3 regions of the Marinococcus tarijensis genome follow, and region 1 is predicted to be linked to each of the others. Evidence: riboswitches for the same ligand, from Rfam matches in the RefSeq annotation. Region 1 holds a riboswitch; each other region holds the start of a gene.
What was found. Region 1 has a riboswitch for thiamine pyrophosphate ahead of ACTTK7_RS08310 (thiamine phosphate synthase). Riboswitches for the same ligand answer to the same signal wherever they lie in the genome.
Positions count from the first base shown of each region.

Region 2: another riboswitch for thiamine pyrophosphate. It lies ahead of ACTTK7_RS04490 (acetylornithine deacetylase); the one in region 1 lies ahead of ACTTK7_RS08310 (thiamine phosphate synthase).
Region 3: another riboswitch for thiamine pyrophosphate. It lies ahead of tenA (thiaminase II); the one in region 1 lies ahead of ACTTK7_RS08310 (thiamine phosphate synthase).

Region 1 covers NZ_JBQOJA010000011.1:68,356-75,858, reverse strand. The annotation lists gene ACTTK7_RS08325 (DUF1516 family protein) at 1-338, shown strand, start outside; gene ACTTK7_RS08320 (potassium/proton antiporter) at 519-1,991, shown strand; gene ACTTK7_RS08315 (AEC family transporter) at 2,048-2,947, shown strand; TPP riboswitch at 3,000-3,099, shown strand; TPP riboswitch at 3,156-3,258, shown strand; gene ACTTK7_RS08310 (thiamine phosphate synthase) at 3,301-3,912, shown strand; gene thiO (glycine oxidase ThiO) at 3,902-5,026, shown strand; gene thiS (sulfur carrier protein ThiS) at 5,010-5,210, shown strand; gene ACTTK7_RS08295 (thiazole synthase) at 5,215-5,979, shown strand; gene ACTTK7_RS08290 (ThiF family adenylyltransferase) at 5,976-6,995, shown strand; gene ACTTK7_RS08285 (general stress protein) at 7,056-7,397, shown strand.
Region 2 covers NZ_JBQOJA010000005.1:123,767-131,269, forward strand. The annotation lists gene ACTTK7_RS04475 (aldehyde dehydrogenase family protein) at 1-897, shown strand, start outside; gene ACTTK7_RS04480 (GrpB family protein) at 988-1,506, shown strand; gene ACTTK7_RS04485 (FAD-dependent monooxygenase) at 1,731-3,341, opposite strand; TPP riboswitch at 3,452-3,554, shown strand; gene ACTTK7_RS04490 (acetylornithine deacetylase) at 3,625-4,893, shown strand; gene tenA (thiaminase II) at 4,908-5,579, shown strand; gene egtD (L-histidine N(alpha)-methyltransferase) at 5,609-6,565, opposite strand; gene egtB (ergothioneine biosynthesis protein EgtB) at 6,568-7,503, opposite strand, start outside.
Region 3 covers NZ_JBQOJA010000036.1:4,942-12,444, forward strand. The annotation lists gene ACTTK7_RS15210 (MFS transporter) at 1-989, opposite strand, end outside; gene ACTTK7_RS15215 (MerR family transcriptional regulator) at 997-1,425, opposite strand; TPP riboswitch at 1,544-1,647, shown strand; gene tenA (thiaminase II) at 1,785-2,480, shown strand; gene ACTTK7_RS15225 (ECF transporter S component) at 2,480-3,073, shown strand; gene ACTTK7_RS15230 (ABC transporter ATP-binding protein) at 3,070-4,734, shown strand; gene ACTTK7_RS15235 (energy-coupling factor transporter transmembrane component T family protein) at 4,727-5,485, shown strand; gene ACTTK7_RS15240 (flavodoxin domain-containing protein) at 5,554-6,006, opposite strand; gene ACTTK7_RS15245 (aspartate/glutamate racemase family protein) at 6,183-6,884, shown strand; gene ACTTK7_RS15250 (DUF488 domain-containing protein) at 6,903-7,277, shown strand.

The DNA.
Region 1 (7,503 bases):
TGGATCTTCAAAGTATTTTGTATGAGGCACATTCAGGTTCGTGGGCATTTTTGATTATATTCTTTTTGATCAGCTACCTGTTTCCGAAACAAAAAGTGACAATGATGATTGAGCGGCTTTTCGTGGTTATCATGGTTCTTTCTGGTGCAGGCATGGTGGCGCTGTATGGCTTCCCGCTCCTGTCCATTATAAAAGGGGTGCTGGCCCTGATATTTATCGGGGTAATGGAAATGATGTTTGTCCGCCGGCGGGCAGGCAGAAAACACGCCATGTTTTGGATTATATGGGTCATTTTATTCGCAATTATCCTTTCTATCGGCTACGATGTGATTGGGTAATACAGAGAGCATGCTGCAAAAACAGCATGCTTTTTTATATGCGTGCATTTTTGGGTATAGAAGAGATAGACTAGAGCTCCCTGAATGCAAGTATTTTTTAAACAACCATTACATGTATCATGCAAGTAATACATAAAGAAGCCATAGACAGCTGTGGCAGGGGAAAGGAGGAAAAGGGCATTGTTTGAAGGAAACGCGAACGTGGATTCATTTATATTATTAGGAGCACTTCTGCTTATATTAGGTGTCGTCGTGACAAAATTTTCGACACGTCTCGGCGTACCTTCGCTTATTTTGTTTATAATTCTAGGTATGCTGATGGGAAATGATGGTTTTGGCATTATTGACTTTGAAAATGTCCAGCTTGCCCAGACTGTCGGGATTATAGCCCTGATTATTATTCTGTTTGAAGGGGGTACTCAGACAAGGTGGCGTGACATTAGGCCGGTGGTGGGGCCTTCCGTAACGCTCGCCACGTTTGGTGTCCTGTTTACAGCTGCTCTGATGGGGGTGGTGGCAAAGCAGCTGCTCGACCTGAGCTGGCTTGAAGCGATGCTTCTCGGAGCCACAGTCGGTTCGACAGACGCCGCAGCCGTCTTTGCTGCCCTGAAAGGACGGAGCATTGATAAAAAAATGGGGTCCACCCTCGAAGCGGAGTCGGGAAGCAACGATCCGATGGCCGTGTTTTTAACGCTCTTCTTTATTGAATTAATTTTGGCGGATTCGCCGAACGTCTGGCTGTTATCCGGCGCTTTTTTCTGGCAGATGGGCGCTGGTCTTGCGATGGGCGCCCTGTTTGGCTGGGCAGCCTCGTGGACCATCAACCGTATCAACCTGGACTCAAGTGGTTTGTATCCTCTATTTGCGATCGCTTTTGCACTGTTAACCTACAGTGTGACCTCGAGCATGAGCGCAAGCGGGTTTTTGGCAGTATATGTAGCAGCCCTATTAATAGGAAACTCTGATTTGATCTACCGTCAGCCGATTTACCGGTTTAACGAAGGAATGGCGTGGATGTCTCAGATAAGCATGTTTATCATCCTGGGTCTCCTTGCGTTTCCAAGAGATATATTGACATGGTCAAACATCACGATGGGGCTCATTTTATCAGCGGTGTTAATGTTTTTGGCCCGTCCGCTGGCTACGTTTTTGTCGACTTCCTTTTTCGGCTACAAGCCGAAGCAGAATATATTTCTATCCTGGGCGGGACTGCGCGGGGCGGTGCCGATCATTTTGGCTACATACCCGATCGTAGCCGGTGTGGAGTCGGGCAGCCAGATTTTTAACGTTGTCTTCTTTATTGTGCTGACATCTGCGCTGATCCAGGGAGCGACTATCGCTCCATTAGCAAAGTGGCTTCACCTGTCCGGTCCGCTCCGGGAAGCGCCGACTCATTCCCTGGAGCTGGTGTCACTTGGAAAAGCGAACGCAGAAATTATGGAATTTCAAACGAATGAAGCGACACCGATTGTCGGCCAGACGCTTCAAAGCATTGAATTTCCAGCCTCTGCGCTGATCAGCGCGATTGTAAGAGACGATGAACTGGTTACTCCAGTTGGTGAGACGGTAATCAATGCAGGTGATTATTTGTATATTCTTGTATCGCGTAAAGAGAAGCGTATTTTAAAGCAGATGCTCCGACACGATTACTAGCGGAAAGGGCCGGTATTAAGGTGCATTAAATTTAAGGAAAGAAGGAAGGGCTCCGCATGAGTGTGCTGATCAATGTATTGATCCCAATCATTTTAATATTTGCGATTGGCTATTTGCTGCAGAAAAGACAGGCAGTGGATATTCGGCCGGTGTCGGCTGTCGCTCTTTATGTATTGACGCCCGCGCTTGTTTTCCGGACTTTCTATGAAAGAGAGCTGAACAGCGATATGCTGTCGATGGCTCTGTTTTCTGTGATATTTTTGGCGGTCATGACCGGGCTGATCAAATTAGTGTCTTTTTTGCGTCAATGGCCAAAAGCCAATGAAACCGGCATGATGCTGTCCACTGTGTTTATGAATGCGGGCAATTACGGTGCTCCCTTAATCGCTTTTGCGTTTGGCGATACAGCCTTTGCCTACTCTATCGTTTTTATGGTTATCCAGACGATGCTGATGAATACTGTAGGCGTCTATATCGCAAACAGCGCGAATATGGATGCAGCCGACGCGTTTCGCACGGTGCTGCGGATGCCGGTATTTTATGCACTGCTTGCGGGCATCCTCTTCCAGCTGACAGGAATACCGATCGGTGCGACCTATTATGAAGCTCTTGATATGCTCGCGAGCGCAGCGATTCCGGTAGTTATGATTATACTGGGCATGCAGCTTGCACGCATATCCGTAAAACGCATGGATTGGAAGCTTGTAAGTGCAGGCACGTTTTTGCGGCTTATATTTGCCCCGGCTCTTGCTTATGTGATTACTCTGCTGCTGCAGACGAGCGATACGCTGACGACCGTGCTGGTTGTTTCAACAGCGATGCCGAGTGCAGCAACGATGGCAATGATTTCCGTCCAGTTTGATTCCAACCCTCAGCTTGTTTCGAGTATTACACTGGTGACAACTCTTTTAAGCGTCCCCTCCCTCTGGGTGGTGCTGTCGATTTTCCAGGCATAAAACTCGGGGTGAATTGACGGAAGAGGTGTACCGCGTTATGATATAAGTAATATCAAACCACTAGGGGTGCCTGTTGGCTGAGACAGCGTAAAGCTGATCCCTTTGAACCTGATCTGGATTATACCAGCGGAGGGAAGTGGGGAAGAGATGCTGATACGACTATCTCCCCCGCTTTCTAACGAAAGCGGGGTTTTTTGTGGGAAAATATTATATTTGCTGGGGGTGCCTGCTGAGGCTGAGACCGGAGAACTATCCGGAACCCTTTGAACCTGATCTGGAGATCCAGCGGAGGGAAGCAGCCATGTTGAACCTTTTAACGGGCAGCCTCCTTCCTTCTGGAAGGAGGTTTTTTTATGGATAATAAACCGAAGCCTTGCATCCACGCCGTATCGCCGCCGGATATACCGTTGACAGCTTGGTGGGAAAAAACGAGAGAGCTGAGTGGGGTCGTTGACTACGTGCATGTACGGGCGCCCGAATGGACAAGGCGTGAAAAAGAAACGGCCATTGGATGGGTGTTAAAGGAAGGAACTGCCCCGAAGCAGCTGATCATAAATGATGAACCCGAACTTGCTGCTGCATACGGCCTGGCCGGTGCCCACCTGCCGGAGCGTCGTACGATTTATCCGGTCTCCACAGGCTGGGGTCAGTCCGTCCACTCGGTGGAAGCGGCGGAAAACAGTGAACAGCAGGGAGCATCATGGCTGTATTTTGGGCATGTGTTTGCCTCCGGCAGTAAACCGGGGAAATCACCGCGAGGGCTCCGGGCGCTGGAGGCTGTGGCGAAAAGCGTACGGATCCCGGTAATTGCCATAGGAGGAATTGACGCTGACAAAGCAGTGGAGTGTATAAACTGTGGAGCGTCCGGGGTCGCAGCCATTGCATATTTTTATGAGGCTGCCCAGCCCGGAAAAGCAGCCGGAAAGCTCAGAGCCCGGTTAAGGAGTGATAACAATGAAGACTGATACAGAGGTTCTTATTGTAGGCGCAGGTGTGCAGGGATGCTCGCTTGCGTATCAGTTAAGCAAACGCGGGCGCCGCGTAATGGTAATCGAGAAAGACTCCATTGCTGCCGGAGCATCAAAAGCGGCTGCCGGCATGCTCGGAGCACAGTCCGAGTGGGAGGGGTCTGCCCTTTTTCAGGAATTCGCCCTGGAAAGCCGGGAGCTGTTTGAAGGGATGGTCCCCGAAGTGGAAGCGCTCAGTGGAATGGATGTTTCCTACGTGAACAACGGAATGCTGAAGCCTGTATGGGATAAGGCGGGAGAAGATAAATACCGGCGGGCTGCAGGGCGAGGCTACGGCGCGGAGTGGCTTTCGGCACATGAAGCCCTGCGCAGGGAACCGGCGCTTTCCAAAAACATCCGGGGCGCCTGGTCCATCCCGAAGGACGGACAGCTCCGGGCCTATGAGTGGACAATAGCCCTTGCTGAAGCAGCAAGGGCCTGCGGGACAATTATACGGGAAAACACTTCTGTGGACCGTTTTTTAGAAGCTGACGGCCGGATTTGTGGCGTGAAAACAAAGGAAGGAATGATTGAAGCAAAAGAAGTGGTTTTTACCGGGGGGAGCGCCGGAGTGGAGCTGTTGGATGAAAAGGATTTTACGCTCTATCCGGTAAAAGGGGAGTGCTTGTCCGTACGGATGCCCCATGAGAATTTGAGACACACTCTGCACACGCCGGAGGTATACATTGTTCCGAAAAGGGACGGGGAAATCTTTATCGGCGCCACAGAAAAGCCCGGGGACTCGAGTACAGGAGTCAGTGTAGCCTCGATGCAGGAGCTGATGAAAGCAGCTGTTCATTTAGTACCGGGTCTGAAGCATGCAAGCATTGAAAGATTTTGGAGCGGCATCCGGCCGCAGACAGGAGACGGACTGCCGTATATGGGACAGACCAGCCGGGGGCTGTGGGTGATGACCGGGCACTACAGAAACGGTATTCTGCTTTCAGCACTGAGCGGACAATGGATGGCTGCCCGGATCGAAGGAGAAAGCGTCCGCGAAGACTGGAAGCACCTGTTTGCCGTAGATCCTCAAATACGAAAGGGAGGAGTTATTCATGCAGATCACGCTTAATGGTCAATTACAGAATATTGAGAACAGCACAACTGTAGCCGATTTACTGGAAGAGCTTCAGATCGCCCACAAAAAAACAGTGGTGGAGCGCAACGGCACTATTGTAATTGAAGAATTTCACCAGCAGGAAGGTTTAATGGACGGAGATAAAATCGAAATCATTCATTTTGTAGGAGGCGGATGAACAAATGCTTAATATTGGTAATATGACGTTTGAATCGAATTTATTTCTCGGCACCGGAAAATATAAGGACGCTAAGACCCAGCTGCAGGCTGTAGAAGCATCGGAAACAGAGGTACTGACCTTTGCCGTGCGTAGAATGAACCTCTTTGACAGCAGCCAGCCTGATCCATTTGAACAGATGGACGTCTCAAAGTACCGGATGCTGCCAAATACAGCAGGGGCCAAAACAGCTGAAGAAGCTGTGCGCACCGCGAAGCTGGCAGAGGCGGCCAACATGTGTGACATGATTAAAGTAGAAGTGATCGGCTGCGATAAAACGCTTCTGCCCGATCCGGTGGAAACGCTCCGGGCCTCAGAACAGCTGCTGAACGAAGGGTTTACTGTCCTCGCATATACGTCCGATGATGTTGTGCTCGCCAGGAAGCTTCAGGAGCTTGGGGTTCATGCAGTGATGCCTGGAGCCTCTCCTATAGGCACGGGGCTTGGAATCATTAACCCATACAACCTGTCCCACATTATTGAACAGGCGGAAGTTCCGGTGATTGTAGATGCAGGCATTGGAAGCCCGAAGGATGCTGCTTACGCCATGGAGCTCGGCGCTGATGGTGTCCTGCTGAATACGGCTGTTTCAGGAGCAGATGATCCTGTGAAAATGGCAGAAGCGATGAAACTGGCAGTGAGGGCCGGGGCGCTTGGCGCAGAAGCTGGGCGCATAGATAAAAAATTCTACGCCCAGGCAAGCAGCCCTTTAGGAGGCCTCAGTATTTGAGTACGGAAGAACGTTTTTCCCGTCAGCGGTTATTTCACGGAATCGGCCAGAGGGGACAGCAAAGGCTGCAGGAGGCTCACGTCATAGTGGTAGGTGCCGGCGCGCTTGGGAGTTTAACAGCCGAAACTCTCGTACGCGCGGGGCTCGGAAAATTAACGCTGATCGACCGTGACTATGTGGAAGAAAGTAATCTTCAGCGCCAGCAGCTTTACACGGAAGCAGACGCAGAGGCCTGTACGCCAAAAGCAGAAGCGGCGAAAAAACGGCTGCTCGATATTCGGAGTGATGCTTCTATTGAAATCATTGTGGGGGAAGCAGATCCGGCTGTGCTTGAAAATTGTCTGCCTGCAGACCTTATTATCGACGGACTCGATAATATGGAGACGAGGCTGATGATTAATGATACAGCGCTGAAGCACCGGATTCCGTGGATTTACGGAGCCTGTGTAGGCGCCTATGGACTGAGCTATACCGTGAGGCCGGGACAGGGACCGTGCCTGCGCTGCCTGATGAAGGGCATTCCGATGGAAGGGGAAACGTGTGACACGGTCGGAATTATTGCCCCGGCTGTTCAATTCGTAAGCGCCACTCAGGTGACCGAAGCGATGAAGATGCTTACCCATTCCTTTGACCAGCTCCGCGGGACGCTGTGGTCATTTGATGTATGGTCGAACGAAAGCTCTTCCATTCATGTGGACTCGCTGCAGGATGAGCATTGTCCCTCCTGCGGGGAGTCACCAGCATATCCGGCGCTCGCATGGAGCGGGAGAAGCAAGGCTGAAACGCTGTGCGGCAGAGACGCAGTGCAGGTGAAGCCTCTTCCGGACATGCATGTATCGCTCGAACGGACGGCGGACGTTCATAAGCAGCACATTTCCAAAGCGAACCAGCATCTGCTGGTGTTAAATATTGAAAATAAGCGGCTGGTGCTTTTTAAAGACGGAAGAGCCATCGTTCACGGGGTTTCCGGAGAGGTGGAGGCAAGGTCGTTATACCAGAGATATATTGGAGGATAAATATTCCTTGTTTCATTTTACGGGCGGAGTGGTAATATTCCTTGCAAGGAGGGGGAACTATTGCCTACCGCTCGTATTTTTGTTTCCGTAGAAGAAGCACAGCAGGCTGTAGATAAATTAAAGATGCAGGGAATCCAAAGGGAACACATTTATGCTTTGGCTCTGGACTCGGAAAAAGCGACTGCGAAAGAATTAAAAGTAAGTGATACAGAAGCAGACGTTACAAGCCCGGTGGAGTTCGTGAAGCAGTTTTTCCGTAACGGTGCGTCCGATATTTATGAACGATTAAAAAAGCTTGGATACGGGGATAAAGAAGCCCGGGATTTGAGCGAAAAGCTTGATGAACATAATATACTAATTGCCGTGGATGAAGATCCGGAAAAATTCTCTTTTGACAAGTGAATCTTTTCCGGATTTTGTTCAGCTTTGGGGGCGCGCCGCTGAAGGATTTTTCCGCTTTTCATTGTCCAGCGCCGGAAGCCAACGGCGGCGTGGCCCTTCAGATCTT
Region 2 (7,503 bases), on a different contig from region 1:
TTCCCGGACGGAGTGCTGAATCTCGTCCACGGCGAAGCTGAGGTCGGCGTAGAGCTTACCTCCAATGCACATGTGGATAAAATTGCTTTCACCGGTGGTACGGAAACTGCGAAGAAAATTATGAAATCGGCCGCGGATACAATCAAGGATATGACGCTTGAGCTTGGCGGCAACGATGCTGCCGTAGTGCTGCCGGACTTTGACGTAAACGATGAGCGCGCAATGCGCCGCATGGTTATCTCCAACTTCCTGACCGCCGGCCAGATATGTATGATCGCCAAACGAATCTATGTACCTCGCACCCTGTACAATGAGTTTGTGGAAAAGTATCAGGAAGCAGCCAATAAATGGGTGAAAATTGGCAGTCCATTTGATGAACAGGTCACAACCGGACCGCTCAATAACAAGCAGCAGCTGGATTTTGTGAAAAGCCTTGTGGATAATGCGGCTGAAAAAGGCGCGGACGTTATCCCGCTCGGCCACATTGTGGATAAGGAGCTGTTTGAACAGGGGTACTTCCTGCAGCCGACCCTGGTGCTCGGCGCGGACCAGCAGGACGACATTGTGAAGGAGGAACAGTTCGGACCGACAGTGCCGATCGTCCCTTATGAGACGGTGGATGAAGCAGTGAAAATGGCGAACGACAGCATTTACGGCCTTACAAGCTCGGTATGGGGAGAAGAGGACCATGCCATCGAAGTTGCAGCCCGTATTGAAGCAGGCACTACGATGGTCAATACCGCTGCTGTGCAGGGACTCGACGTCCGTTACCCGTTTGGCGGAGTCAAGCAGTCCGGCATCGGCCGCGAATACGGAAAAGAAGGCCTTCTCGGCTACGTAACCCCTCACGTCATCAATGTACCGAAAATGCGGGATCTGCCGTATATTCCTGAATAATGAGATCAAGCAGCTGTCCTGGAGGCTTCCAGGGCAGTTTTTTATGCTAAAGTTTGAGTAAAGCAAAGATTTTTGAAAGGGAGTGATCCGATGCGAACCATACAGATCGTGCCGTGGCAAAGGGAGTGGCAGGACTATTATTACCATGAGCAAAAGCTTCTGGAGCTTGAAGCCGGCAGTCCGGGAGATCATATTTATCATATAGGAAGCACTAGTGTTCCGGGTCTTGCGGCAAAGCCAATTATCGATATTCTTATTGAAACGCACGAGCTTTCTATGTGGTCCGAGGACCGTCTGGAAGGACTAGGATATACGGGAAAAGGAGAGCACGGTATTGAAGGAAGGGCTTTTTATTATAAAGGCGAATATATCCGCCGCTTTCACGTGCACGTGTTTGAAAAAGAAAGTGAAGGCAGCGGGCGGCATCTTGCCCTCCGTGATTATTTACGCTCTTTTCCGGCAAAGGCGAAGGAATATGAAATCATTAAAAAGCAGGCTGCAGGGAGGCACCCGCACAGCCCGTCTGGATATATGGACGAAAAGCATGCCGTCGTGCAGAGGCTTGAACAGGAGGCTCTCTCCTGGAATACAAACAGAAGGAAAAACTGACGGTTTTTAAACGACTGACAAAACCGTCCACAAACATATACACAATGGGGATGGTGTCCAGCTGGGGTAAGGGGAAGAGCATAAAAATAATCGAAGGCCTGCTTCGATTGAAGGTATTGATGACAGAGAATTTACTGAAATGAGACGCCGGCTTGTGGACAGTCTTTGAAGTGTTTTTTGAAATTATCCACAGCCGGCTGGGAAACGGGTTCGGATGAAAGAAGCTACTGATATAAAGCGGTGTGAATTTTTCTCATCAATCGTCCGGTACGGACCGGGTGCTCGGCAAAAGCAACATAGCCGTCCGGACGTATGAGCACAGCTGAAAACGTTGGCAGCTTCCATTTGACGGCGAGATCTCGCCGGTAATCAAACAGATGGTGGATATTTGGCTTCGAGGTCCGGAGTATGCCCTTGCGCTGAACAACGAGAATGAGAATGGATGGGCCATACTGCCGGCGCATTTCCTGGATGCTTTCATCGAGCTGATGGAGCTCCTGCTCGTCTTCGATATAAAACAGGCAGGAAAACTGCTGAATGTGCAGAAAATCCATCACGTCTGCGTGTTCTCCTTCCTCGGTAAGAACCCGTGCCGGCAATGCCCGGGATCCGGCCGGAATCATTTCTCCCCGGTGCTGGAATTTCGCAAACGACGCCCTGTTCTGATAGCTGATGTCAATATTGGCGAGGCGCTGGGTCAGCAGGTTCTGCAGCGAACTGCTTTTGCTCAGCACACTGACAGGGTTCGCCAGCAGGCGGGGAATCAGGGTATGGGAATGGGTCATCACCTGCATCGCCGTATTAGTCATTCGAATGGTCTTGCGTCCGACCGCGTACCGTTCTTCTTCATACGTATCGAGAAGGGCAGGATCCGAACGGCCGCGCAGCACCCACGCCAATTTCCAGCAGAGATTGACCGCGTCCTGCATGCCGAGGTTCATCCCCTGACCGCCAAACGGGCTGTGCAGATGGGCAGCATCCCCGGCGAGAAACAGCCTGTGGTCCCGGTAGGCATCAGCCTGATGGTGGGACGTGCCGAACTGGGAAAGCCAGGAGGCGCTTGGGAAATGTACCGGCTGCTGGGTAATACGCCGTACGCTTTTTTCAAGATCCTCCAGAGGGAGATCGTCCCGGTGCTCACGGTTCTGTTCGGCGTGATCGATGGTGATTACCCGGTACGTTTCATCACGGAAGGGAAAGAAAGCAGCTACGCCGCGCTCGGTAATGAATGAGGAAATATCGTTGGAAAGTGGAAGTCCTTCCACCGTAACGTCCCCCAGAAAATAAATGGTTTCATGCTTGCCGCCCGGAAATGAGACATTCATGTTCTCACGTACTGTACTGTGAGGACCGTCACAGCCAATCACGTAGGAAGCGCGGATTAATTCGTGTCCATTTTCGGTGGAGCATTCCACCTCGGCGTGGTCACTGTACTGGATAATTCGTTCGCAGTGAGTGTTCCAGTCGATAAACTGGCCAACTTCCCGAAGCTGCTTCTTTAAAATATGCTCTGTATCTGACTGCGGCAGCATAAGCATGAAGGGAAAAGGCGTATCGAGCGAAGCAAAGGAGGCTCTGGAAGCCCATTTGCCTTCAGGCTGAACAGTAGCATCAGTAATGGGAAAGCCTTCCTTTAGGAAGGAGCGGAGCGCACCGATCAGGCTGAGCATCTCAAGGGTGCGCGCCTGGATGCCGAACGCTTTGGAAAAGGGAGAAATAGAGCTTTTTCTGTCTAATATCCGGACGCGGATGCCGAGTGCTCTTAATGTATTGGCGGCAGTCAAGCCTACGGGGCCTGCCCCAACAATGCATACATCGGTATTCGTGGTTTTCATGAATTCATCACGCTCCCTTCGGTATACTTGTAGTATACCCTGCAGAGGACTGCCTCATGCACGTGCTTATTTGCAACCTTTTGCGAAATATGTTTGAATAATAAGAAATTAATGCTTTCTAGGGGAGCCTGATGGCTGAGAGAGGTTTAAGTGCCTTGACCCTTAGCACCTGATCCAGATAGTACTGGCGGAGGGAAGAAAGAAGGGACACACACCGGTTGTTTATGCCGCTTCTTCTCTAAAAGAAGCGGCTTTTTATATAGGTTAAAAACAAGGAGGGCTTATGGTAGAACCTAACTGGGGAAAATTGGTGGAAGAGCGCAGGCAGAAATTAACCGACCTGGCCAAAAACTTAATACAATTTAATACGATGGCACCCCCGGCCCGTAATACAGCGAATGCTCAACAATTTATAGCGGATTATCTGCAGCAGCGTAATTGGGAGATTGATAAATGGGAGGTTTTTAACGGAGACCCCAACGTAGTAGGCACAAAAACCGGAAAAGAGGGGGACCGGTATAACAGCTTAATCCTAAATGGACACATAGATGTAGCGGAAGCATCGCGTAAGGACTGGAGTTTTGATCCTTTCGATCCGGTGGTGAAGGACGGATGGCTCTATGGAAGAGGAGCAGCCGATATGAAGGGAGGGCTTGCAGGCTTACTTTTAGCTGTTGATATTTTACATGAGCTAAAAATTGATTTACCAGGCGACGTTATTGTGCAATCGGTAGTGGGTGAAGAAGTAGGTGAGGCCGGTACACTTCAATGCTGCCGAAGGGGATATACTGCTGATTATGCACTCGTAGCAGACACGAGTAATCTTAGTATTCAGGGTCAGGGAGGCGTTATTACAGGCTGGGTTACCGTGAAAAGTCAGCAAATACATCATGACGCTATGCGCCGAAATCTGATTCATGCTGGAGGCGGAAAATTCGGGGCAGGTGCTATTGAAAAAATGATGATACTTATCGAGGGCTTACAGAGTTTAGAAAGAGACTGGGCAGTACGGAAAAGTTATCCAGGATTTCAGCCTGGAACGAACACCATTAATCCGGCAGTCATTGAAGGAGGAAGGAATGCTGCATTTATAGCCGATGAATGCAGTCTTTGGATCACGGTGCATTTTTATCCGGATGAGACCCATGAAACAGTGGCTTCAGAAGTAGAAAATCATCTTCGTAAAGTGGCTGAAGCTGATCCGTGGCTTCGCGAGAACCCTCCAACATTTATTTGGGGAGGAGAATCAATGATAGAAGACAGAGGAGAAATATTTCCTTCCCTTGAGGTTCAGAGCAATCACCCGGGCAGTCTGCAGTTAATGGAATCCTTTAAAGCCATTACCTATGAAGCAGGAGAAATTAACACCTCTCCTACTGTCACAGACGGAGGATGGCTGGCGGATGCTGGAATCCCCTCCGCCATTTTTGGTCCGGGAACGCTTGAGGAAGCACACGCAGTCGATGAAAAAGTAGAAGTGGAACAGCTGGTTACGTTCACAAAAATAGTATTGTCTTTTATTTATAAGTGGTCACATACTCTGAAGGAATAGAAAGGATGAGGCTAATGTCATTCACTCACGATTTAAAGGAAAAGCTGCTGCCAGTGTGGGAGCAGAATCATACGCATCCATTTGTGGAAGAGCTTGGACGGGGAACCCTCGATAAGGAAAAATTTCGTTATTTCATGATTCAGGATTACCTTTATCTTGTGCAATATGCGAAGCTGTTTGCGATTGGCGCTGTTAAAGCCGAAGACGTGGAAACTATGGGGGCTTTTGCGAAGGTAATGGATGCCACCATGAATGAAGAAATGAGCCTGCACCGCCAGTATGCGAAAAAGCTTGGCATCACCGAACAGGAGCTCGAGCAGGCAGAACCGGCACCGACCACACTTGCGTACACAAGATATATGCTGCATGAAGGGCAGAACGGAGGCCTGGCTGAGCTGCTTGCGGCTGTGCTCCCGTGCATGTGGAGCTACGCAGAAATTGGAAGAAAGCTCAGTACGTGGCCGGGAGCGCTGGAGCATGAGCTGTACGGTGAATGGGTGCAGATGTACAGCGATGATGAATTTCAGCAGCTCGCAGACTGGGGCATCAGCATGCTCGACCGTCTGGCAGAAAACAAACCTGAAGCGGAAAAAAGAAAGATTGAAGATATATTTTTAACGACGACCCGGTTTGAGTATTTGTTCTGGGAAATGGCGTACCGGCAGGAAGGCTGGCCGCAGACATAAAAAAGCCCCCGGTCCGCCGGGGGCTTTGCTTATATTTGAGGGGAAAGCGTAAATACGCCAAACCATTCATTTTCGTCCGTCCACCAGTCATTGGTTTCCCAGGAGGATTGGTGGGCCAGATTCATGAATTCCTCCGGAGTGAACTTCCGGCTGTTTTCTGTATGGATCGTCTCGCCGGCACGCATCGTAAACGTTTCGCCGCCGATCGAGAACAGGGAAGGCTTTTCGGCGCGCAGATGCATCTCGATCCGCCCGAGCCGTTCATTGTAAAAAGCTTCATGCTCAAAATGGCCGGTGTTGATACCAGCATCAAGCTCCCGGTTCAGGCGGTGGAGCAGATTCTTATTAAAGGAAGCGGTAATGCCTGCTTCGTCGTTATAGGCACGGTGCAGCACGACCGGATCCTTCTTCAAATCGACGCCTACCACCAGGCTGTCCTCCGGATTCATGTGAGAAGCGAGCTTCTGTAAAAATTTCGAAGCCTCCTTCGGATCCAGGTTTCCAATCGTGGAGCCGAGAAAAAAGACAGCGGAGGGCTGGTCTTTGCTGCTGTTTAAAAAAGACATCGTTTTTGTATAGTCCGCACATACGCCCGACACCTGCATATCCGGCACGGCTTCCTTTACATGGGCGGCGGTATCGTGCAGGGCACTAATCGAAATATCGACGGGGGTATAGCTCACTGCCTCCGATAGGAAGGGAAGCAGGCAGCGGATTTTATCAAAGCTTCCGCTTCCCAGCTCAATAAGGGAGGAAGCTCCAATACTTTCAGCAATTTCTTCCCCGTAGTCAGATAAAACAGAGGCCTCGGTCCGACTCACGTAATATTCCGGCAGCCGGGTAATTTCATTAAACAGCATGCTTCCCTGCTCATCGTAGAAATGCTTTGGGGGGATACTCTTAGGGTCGGCAGCCAGTCCGGTGCGAACGTCTTCAGCCAGAGAGGAGAGCGAAGGCTTTAAATCCAATACAGTATAGTCAGCCATAGCTATTTCTGCACCCCGTCCTTGGCAAGCCGCAGCCCACTGAACTGCCACCGTTTTTCCGGAGGGAAAAAGTTACGGTAGGTGGAGCGGATGTGCGACTGCGGAGTCGCGCATGATCCGCCGCGCAGCACCATCTGGTTACTCATAAATTTGGCATTGTATTCTCCCATGGCACCCTCCGGCGGACGGTTGCCCGGATACGGGGAATAAGGGCTGCGTGTCCATTCCCATACGTCCCCGTATGCATTGGGAGACGACTGAAGGGGTCTTGGGTGGTAGCTTTCAGACTCAAGAAACGTGCCGTCTGCTCCGGAGGCGCGGAAAGCATATTCCCATTCCTGTTCGGTAGGGAGACGGGCTCCGGCCCAGCGGGCATAGGCATCTGCTTCGTAATAGCTTATATGGGCAATTGGTTCATGAAGGCGCACCTCTTTCAGGCCGTTCATCGTAAAGTAAAACCATATCCCTCCCTGCTTCTGCCAGTAAAGTGGTGCCTTCCAGTCCTGCTCCTGGACAATGCCCCAGCCTTCGGAAAGCCACAGCTCAGGGTCTTCGTAGCCGCCGTCTTCAATAAAACGAATATATTCTTCATTGGTCACAGGCCTTGAGGCGATAGAGAAGGCGTGCAGATAAAATTTATGCTCCGGGCGTTCATTATCGAAGGAAAAATGCAGATTGTCAGTGCCGATAGTCGTCAGCTCGTCTTCATAGGCGTGCCATTCCAGCTCAGGTGTCCCGCCCTGTTCAGCAAAAGAATCATTTTCCAGGTAGGCAGGGTTAAGTGGATTCATCGAAAAGTTGAATTTTGTGTCAGTGACTAACAGCTCCTGGTGCTGCTGCTCGTGCTGCAGGCCGGTTTCCATTAATTCTGCGATCTCTTCGTTCCATGGGCCTTCCTGGAGAAAACGTTCCATGGCCGCCTCCACATGACGCCGGTA
Region 3 (7,503 bases), on a different contig from region 1:
AAATTATATGCTCCGGAAGAAATACTGCGCTCGTAAGGCGAATGCTCCATGACATGGCTGGTAAATAAAGAATTATTCAAACCGGAAAATAATCCTGAAAGTATGATGAACATAATCATTAATACTGAGGAGGACGCAAAAAACAATCCTAAAAGTGTTAAAATAAAAGCAGAAAGGGTAAACGGCAGTAATTTCACGGGAGTAAACCGCATCTCAAGCTTTCTCGATAAAACAGCCGAGCCGAAGGCCAGGCACAGTCCCCATCCAAAAAAGACGAGGCCGATTTGAATAGAAGTTAAAGATAAAATCAAAGGAGAGTAAGCAAGCACGACAAAAAAACCGTAATAATAAAACATGCCGGCAAGCGCCCCCTTAATGAACGGCCCGTGTGTAAAAAGGTGACGAAGCTCCTGCCACCCAGCCGTAGCTTTAGCTTTTTTAGGAGCAGGCGGATGGACGAAAAAAATAACTAAAATAAAAGCGATAAGCATTAAAAGACTTGTACCAAAAAAAGGAGCACGCCAGGATAAATCCCCAAGAAGACCGCCTACAAGCGGACCGCCGGCAAGGCCCAGGCCAATTGCTGCCTCATACATGCCTACCGCTGTCTCCACGCTCTTCGATAGAGCGATTAACAGGGTCATAGCGGTGGCGAAAAACATAGCGTTCCCAAGCCCCCAGCCGCCGCGAAAAAGGGCCAGTTCAGTAATGCCTCCTGCCACACTGCAAAGCAGGGCGAAGGCTGTAACGATCAAAAGCCCAGCACTCATCAGCCGTTTATCACCAAACCGGCTCGAAAGGATTCCGGCAGGAATCATCATGCAGGCCATCACTAAAATATAGGACGTAAAAAGCAGCTCCACCTGCCAGTGAGAAGCACCGATAGAAGCCGCGATGGAAGGAAGGACGGGGTCCACGACGCCGATACCCATAAAAGCTAAAAATGTGGCGAAGATCGTAATCCACCGTGCCCGGGTTTGAATATTCATAAAGCAGTCACTTCTCCTTATTGAATGAAGATAATACGTTGTCAGCTTGTTTTTTTAAATTTTCCATTTCCGTTTTAAAGGTGGTCATCTGGTTGATTTTTTGTTCGAGCATATCAATCTGGGCCTGAAGGCTATCAGAAATTTGTTTCAAATCCTCGTGCTGCATCGTCGTTTCCTGCACCGACTGGTAGTGGCTATAGACTGTTTTTACCTGCTCTTTCAAATCGAGATACTGCTGCAGCTCCTGAAGAGAAAACCCAAGAACCTCCTTTGCGGTTACTACATTCTGCAGACGTTCAATATCCTGGTCATCGTACACTCTAGTTCCCTTTTCTGTACGCTCTGGTGCTGATATAAGACCAATTTGTTCATAATAACGTATGGCACGTTTCGTTAAACCGGTGGTTTGAGCGGCTTCTTCAATTTTGTACAGCATGCATCACCCTCCTGATAAATTTCATGATATAACCTTAACGTTAACGTCATATTTTGTAAAGGCAAAATGGGGCTTTGACTTCCTGCCATAATGTGATAAAGTGTAGACAACTTAATAGGGAATCCACTAGGGGTGCCGAAAGCGGCTGAGATAAGGACTAACCTTAATCCCTTTGAACCTGATCTGGTTAAGGCCAGCGTAGGAAAGTGGAGACGGCAGAATACGTCTATTTCAAAAGCAGCAGCTTTATAATAGCGGACGTTTATTCGAAGCCACTCCACCAATGGAGTGGCTTTTTTTGCCCCATTGGTCCTGACTGCCCCTAGTGGTTCCCTCCTAATTTAAAGGAGGAAGTTACAATGAAATTTTCAGAGCTTTTATGGCAGGACACGGAGCACATTTTTGAGGCCTGCTGGGAAAATCCGTTTGTACAGGGTATCGGGAAAGGGGAGCTGCCGAAAGCATCTCTTATCCATTACGTGAAGCAGGATTTTGAATACTTAAACGCCATGATCAAGGCAAAAGCAATTGGGGTAACAAAGTGTACGTCAAGAGAAGACATGATAATGTTTAAAGATACCATTGATTTTGTGTTAAACAGCGAAACGCACCCGCATCATAATTTGTGTGAGCAGGCGGGAGTGGATTATGAGGAATTGCAGGGCTATGCACTTGCCCCGGCCTCTCAGCATTACGTGCTTCACATGCTGCACCATGCCGAAGAAGGAACACTTGGAGATGTTATTGCGGTAACGCTCGCCTGCCCGTGGGTGTATTTGTATGTGGGCGAAAGGCTGATGAAGGAAGTAGAGCCGGACGAAGCCCATCCGTTCAATGACTGGATTCGTTTTTACGGGGACCGTGAGGAACGGGAAATGTACAAATATATTGACCGGCTCGATGAACTGGCAGAAACAGCCACAGAAGAAGAAAAACATCGCTGGCGGACGTTGTTTATGGAAGGGTGCCAGCTTGAGTATATGTTTTTTGAGGACGCTTATTATGCAAAAGACTGGCCCTTTGCCAGAACGTTAACAGGCGGGGAAAAAGTCTAATGATAGACAAACGCTTAAACCTCCGGGATATCGTCGTCATCTCGTTTATTTCAGCTGTTCTCGGCGTCCTTTATCTTCTTTGGGTGCTGCTGGGGCAAATGGTTACCGGCATCTTTGGTCCAGTGGGAGGAGGCCTGATGGCAGGCTTCTGGATCCTTGCGCCGGTGATTTGTGCCTATATCATTCAAAAACCGGGAGCGGCGCTGCTTGCAGAGCTTATCGCGGCCGGTACTGAAGTTATGGCTGGGTCTGTCAGTGCAGGAGCAGTGCTCGTGCTCGGCTTCACCCAGGGGCTCGCTGCAGAAATGATTTTCGCTCTGTTTTTCTACCGGGTGTTCCGCCTGCCAGTATTAATGCTTGCCGGGTCGGCCGGAACGTTTGCTGCGTTTTTAACCCAGTATGTCCTTTATGGATTCAGCCAGTACGCAGGTTCTGTTGTTGTATTTATGCTGGTAACAATGCTTATAAGCGGTGCTCTTTTAGCCGGATGGGCAGGGAAAAGCTTTACGGATGCCCTGGTGAAGACGGGAGTGCTTGACCGCTTTGCACTTGGCCGTCAATATCGTCTCGGCCAGCAGAGGGATGCTGTATGATTTTCGCAGACAAAGTGACCATTTCATACCCTTTTGCTGAGCCTTCGATAGAAAGTTTTTCAGCAGAAATACGTACTGGGGAAAACGTGCTGCTGCTCGGTCCGAGCGGTTCAGGCAAAAGTACGCTTGCTCTCGCTATCCAGGGAATTCTTCCGCGGTCTGTGGAGGCGGAGGTTTCTGGCGGTCTGAGCGTGTTTGGGGAAAATCCGGCCGTGAAAAGCATTACGGAGGCTGCCAGGCAGGCGGCGCTTTTGTTCCAGGACCCGGATACCCAGTTCTGCATGCCGACTGTGCGGGAAGAGCTTGTATTTACGCTTGAGAATCTGCGGGTGCCGGCAGGTGATATCGAGGCCCGCATGCACGAAGCCCTGCAATTTACAGATATGCTTCACTGCCTTGATGCCCGTATCGACACGCTGTCCGGCGGGATGAAGCAAAAAATAGCTGTATCCTGTTTAGCTGCTGTGAATCCACGGATATGGATTCTGGATGAACCGCTCTCCCAGCTTGATCCAGTAAGCCGGCAAGCAGTCGCTTCGCTTCTTGGCCGCATTGCAGCAGCTCCTGATAAAACACTGGTTTTGATTGAGCATCAGTTAAATGAAGTAATGGAGTGGGTAGACCGGGTGTTCGTATTGAACCACCATGGCCAGGTTTCTGCGGATGGAAGCCCGGCACGTATATTCAACTCTCATGCAGCCGTACTCGAAGCAGAAGGAGTATGGCTGCCGGCTCCTGCAGAAGTCGGAAAGAAATTACTGAAAAAGTCAGAGAAGCCCAAAGCTGCTCTTCCCATCACTTTAAAGGAATGGGAAAGGTTTGCAGCGGATTATTCCGCTTCAGCAGTCCTTGCATCTCTGCCGCAGCCGAAAAAGGTAAGTGATCCTTCACTTGAGCCACCTGTCCTGGAGGTGAAGCAGGCGGCCTTTGCTTATGGCACGCAAACGGTTTTCGAAAACGTATCCTTTTCCCTGTACCCCGGGGAAATGACTGCTCTAGTCGGTGCAAATGGAGCGGGAAAGAGCACACTCGCACGTGTCCTCACTGGATGGGACCCTCTTAAAGACGGATCTATATATGTTAACGGAGAGGATATTGCCAGTCTGAAGCCGTACGAAATTGCTAAAACCTTCGGCATTGTTTTTCAGCAGCCCGAGCATCAGTTTGTAGCACAGACCGTGGAAAAAGAAATACGATACGGAATGGAAATGGAGGGGTGGCGCGAAAAAGATATTATTCAGCAGACAAATGAACTGCTGGTTCAATTTCAGCTTGGACATATTCGAAAGAATCATCCATTTCAGCTCAGCCAGGGAGAAAAAAGGCGTCTTTCGGTGGCAGTGATGGTAACGAGCAACCAGTCCATATTAATTTTGGATGAGCCGGCGTTTGGTCTCGATAAGCGAAATACCGATGCTTTATTTGAAGTGCTTGAGCAGTGCCGCCGACGCGGAAAAGCGATTCTCTGGCTGACGCATGATATGGATCTGGTCTATACAAAAGCTGGACGGGTTTTGGCGCTGGCGGAACGAACACTTGCCTGTGATGACGGCGTGGAAGCATTTTTCAGTGGTAGCATGGATTTAGCTAAAATCGGCGTCCGTCCGCCGGTAGTACAGCTTATGAGCTTAAAGAAAAAGGAAGCAGTAAGCCATGCTTGAAGAACTCCAGACCCGGAACGCTTTTTTGCAGCACGTACATCCAACGCTGAAGCTGCTCAGTCTTTTCACTGTGTTTTTCTGCATGATTTTCGTTTATGATATTTGGCGCCCGCTTGCCGTTCTGCTGCTAACGGTTGCTGCAGTCGCCTTTTTGGGAAAGGTGCCGTTAAAGCTGCTGCTCGTACTTATGCTTCCATTTGGGCTCTTTGGGTTCAGCTTTATATGGCTTCAGGTTGTTTTTCCTGACGAAAGAGGATCCACAGTTCTTTTCTATGTATTCCAAATGCCGGTTGCTCTTGAAAATATTCAAACAGGAATCTCACTCGGTCTGCGGGCAATGGTGTTTGCCTCCTGGTCGCTTCTTTTTGTTCTCACTACCTCTCCCGTGAGTTTAGTGATAAGCCTGATACAAAAATGGCATGTGCCTCCAAATATTGGTTATGGAATGATGGCCGCCTACCGTTTTCTCCCCCAACTGCGGGAGGAACTGGTGGTTATCCGGAGAGCCCGGCAAATCAGAGGGATGGGCAAAAAGCCTAAAATGCGGGAGTGGAAAGAGATGGCCGTGCCCTTGATGGCAGGGGCTGTACGAAAGGCAGAAAGAACAGCGCTCGCAATGGAATCGAAAGGGTTTGACGGCTCCAGAGAAAGAACGGAATACGTACAGATGAATTATAAAAAAACGGACATATGGTTCAGTGCCGGGTTTATATTGTTTATGATTTTCGTTTTTCTTATGCCAATGCCGTGACAGATCAACTGTATTAATTAAAGGTAACCCCGGGAACTCACGGCCCCCGGGGTTATTCGTGCTGACTATTATTTCACTAAAAACTTTTCTTCGATGCTGTCGACATAGCTTTTAATATCTTCAGCAATGTTATCCATTTCATCCACATCGACTTTCATGGTGGGAATCTCACCCTTATGTCCATGTTTGCGGAATTGCTCGATCATCTCATCCACAGCTCCGGCGAAGTTTTCATACGCGTGATCCCCGGAGCCGAAGATAGAAATTGAAAGGTCGGAAATATCATAGGCGAAAAGATCTTCAAGAAAATCTTCCGTTTCTTCGGGGATATCACCTTCACCCCACGTATACGTACCCATAATGAGCAGATCGTGAGGGAGGGGGTCTTCATTTGGAAGGCCATCGGCGATCATATCCATCAGCTCTACTTCGTGCCCGCGGCTGATGAGCTCTTCTTCCGTATCAATAGCCATGTCTTCAGTATTTCCAGTCATTGTGGAATAGAACAAAAGTATTCGCATATGTCCATTCCTTTCTTTTATAGTATAGGCTCGTGCATAAAATACATATTTAATATACTTATTATATATTCGGCGGCCGGATTGTGCAATCATCCTGGTGAATAGAGGTGCAAACTAAATGTGTTAAAATATATATTGGTAATATATATTAACGCTTTAATGAAGGAGGAGAAAAAATGAAACAGATAGGTATTATCGGCGGCCTCGGTCCGGAATCGACAGTGGAATATTATCAATCCATCATTAAAAAGTATCAGGAAAAGAAGAATAGTCTTCAGGTGCTTCCGGAATTGTACATTAATAGCATTAATATGTACAACATTTTTACGTATATTTCGGAAGAACGAATGGACGATCTGATCGAATATCTGGGCAACGCTGCCCGTAAGCTTGAACTGCTCGACGTTGATGGAATCATTATTGCAGCCAACACTCCGCACCTTGTATTCGATGAAGTGCAGAAGCAGGTCGAGGTGCCGATGCTCAGCATCGTGGACGCCGCGGTGGAAGCAGCAGAAAATCAGGGCGCCGAAAACATTGGGCTGCTGGGCACAAAGTTTACGATGGAAAAGAATTTTTTTAAGAAGCCGTTCGAAGCGAATGGAAAGAATATTTATGTCCCAGCTGAAAGTACACAGCAGTATTTACACGAAAAAATTGTCAGTGAGCTCGAAAATGGTATCGTAAATCCAGAGACAAAAAAAGAATTTGAGCGGATCACTGGGGGAATGATCGAACAACATGGGCTTGATACCTTGATTCTTGGCTGCACTGAACTGCCGATGATTCTTTCTGAAGAAGATTTTTCGATTCCGTTTTTAGATACAATGCAGGTGCACGTAGACAAGGTCGTAGACTTTATGTTTGAAGAAAAATAAAGCAGAAGGAGGGCAACAATGGCCATTCAATTGAAAAGAATTTATGAAGACCCGGAGGAAAAAGACGGGTATCGGATTTTAGTCGACGGCGTGTGGCCGAGGGGAATAGCAAAGGAAAAAGCTAAAGTGGATGAATGGAGCAGGGACGTTGCTCCTTCAAAAGAGCTGCGGCAATGGTTCTCCCACGATCCGGAGAAATTTGACGAATTCAAAGAGAAGTATAAGCAGGAGCTTCAACAGAATAACGAACAGACTGAAGCTCTCGATCAGTTAAAAAAGAACGTACGTGAGCAGAATAAGCAGTTGACGCTCGTGTTTGCCGCGAAGGAAGAAACGTATAATCATGCCCGTGTCTTAAAAGAAATTCTTGACCGTCAGCCGAAGGATTCTTAACGAAGAAGAGGTGACAACGATGGAGGAGTATCTGGGCCAATGCAGTGAATGCGGCAAAGAAATTTACTGCCGGGACGGCTTTATGGAAGGGGTTCATGAGTACGGCCGGCTGTACTGCTTTGAATGCGCCAAATAAATATACAGTACTCCGTTTCCAGGTGGAAACGGAGTTATTTTGTATATAAAAGCTGAATGTGAACGTTTAATGAAGTATTTCTAAAAGTAT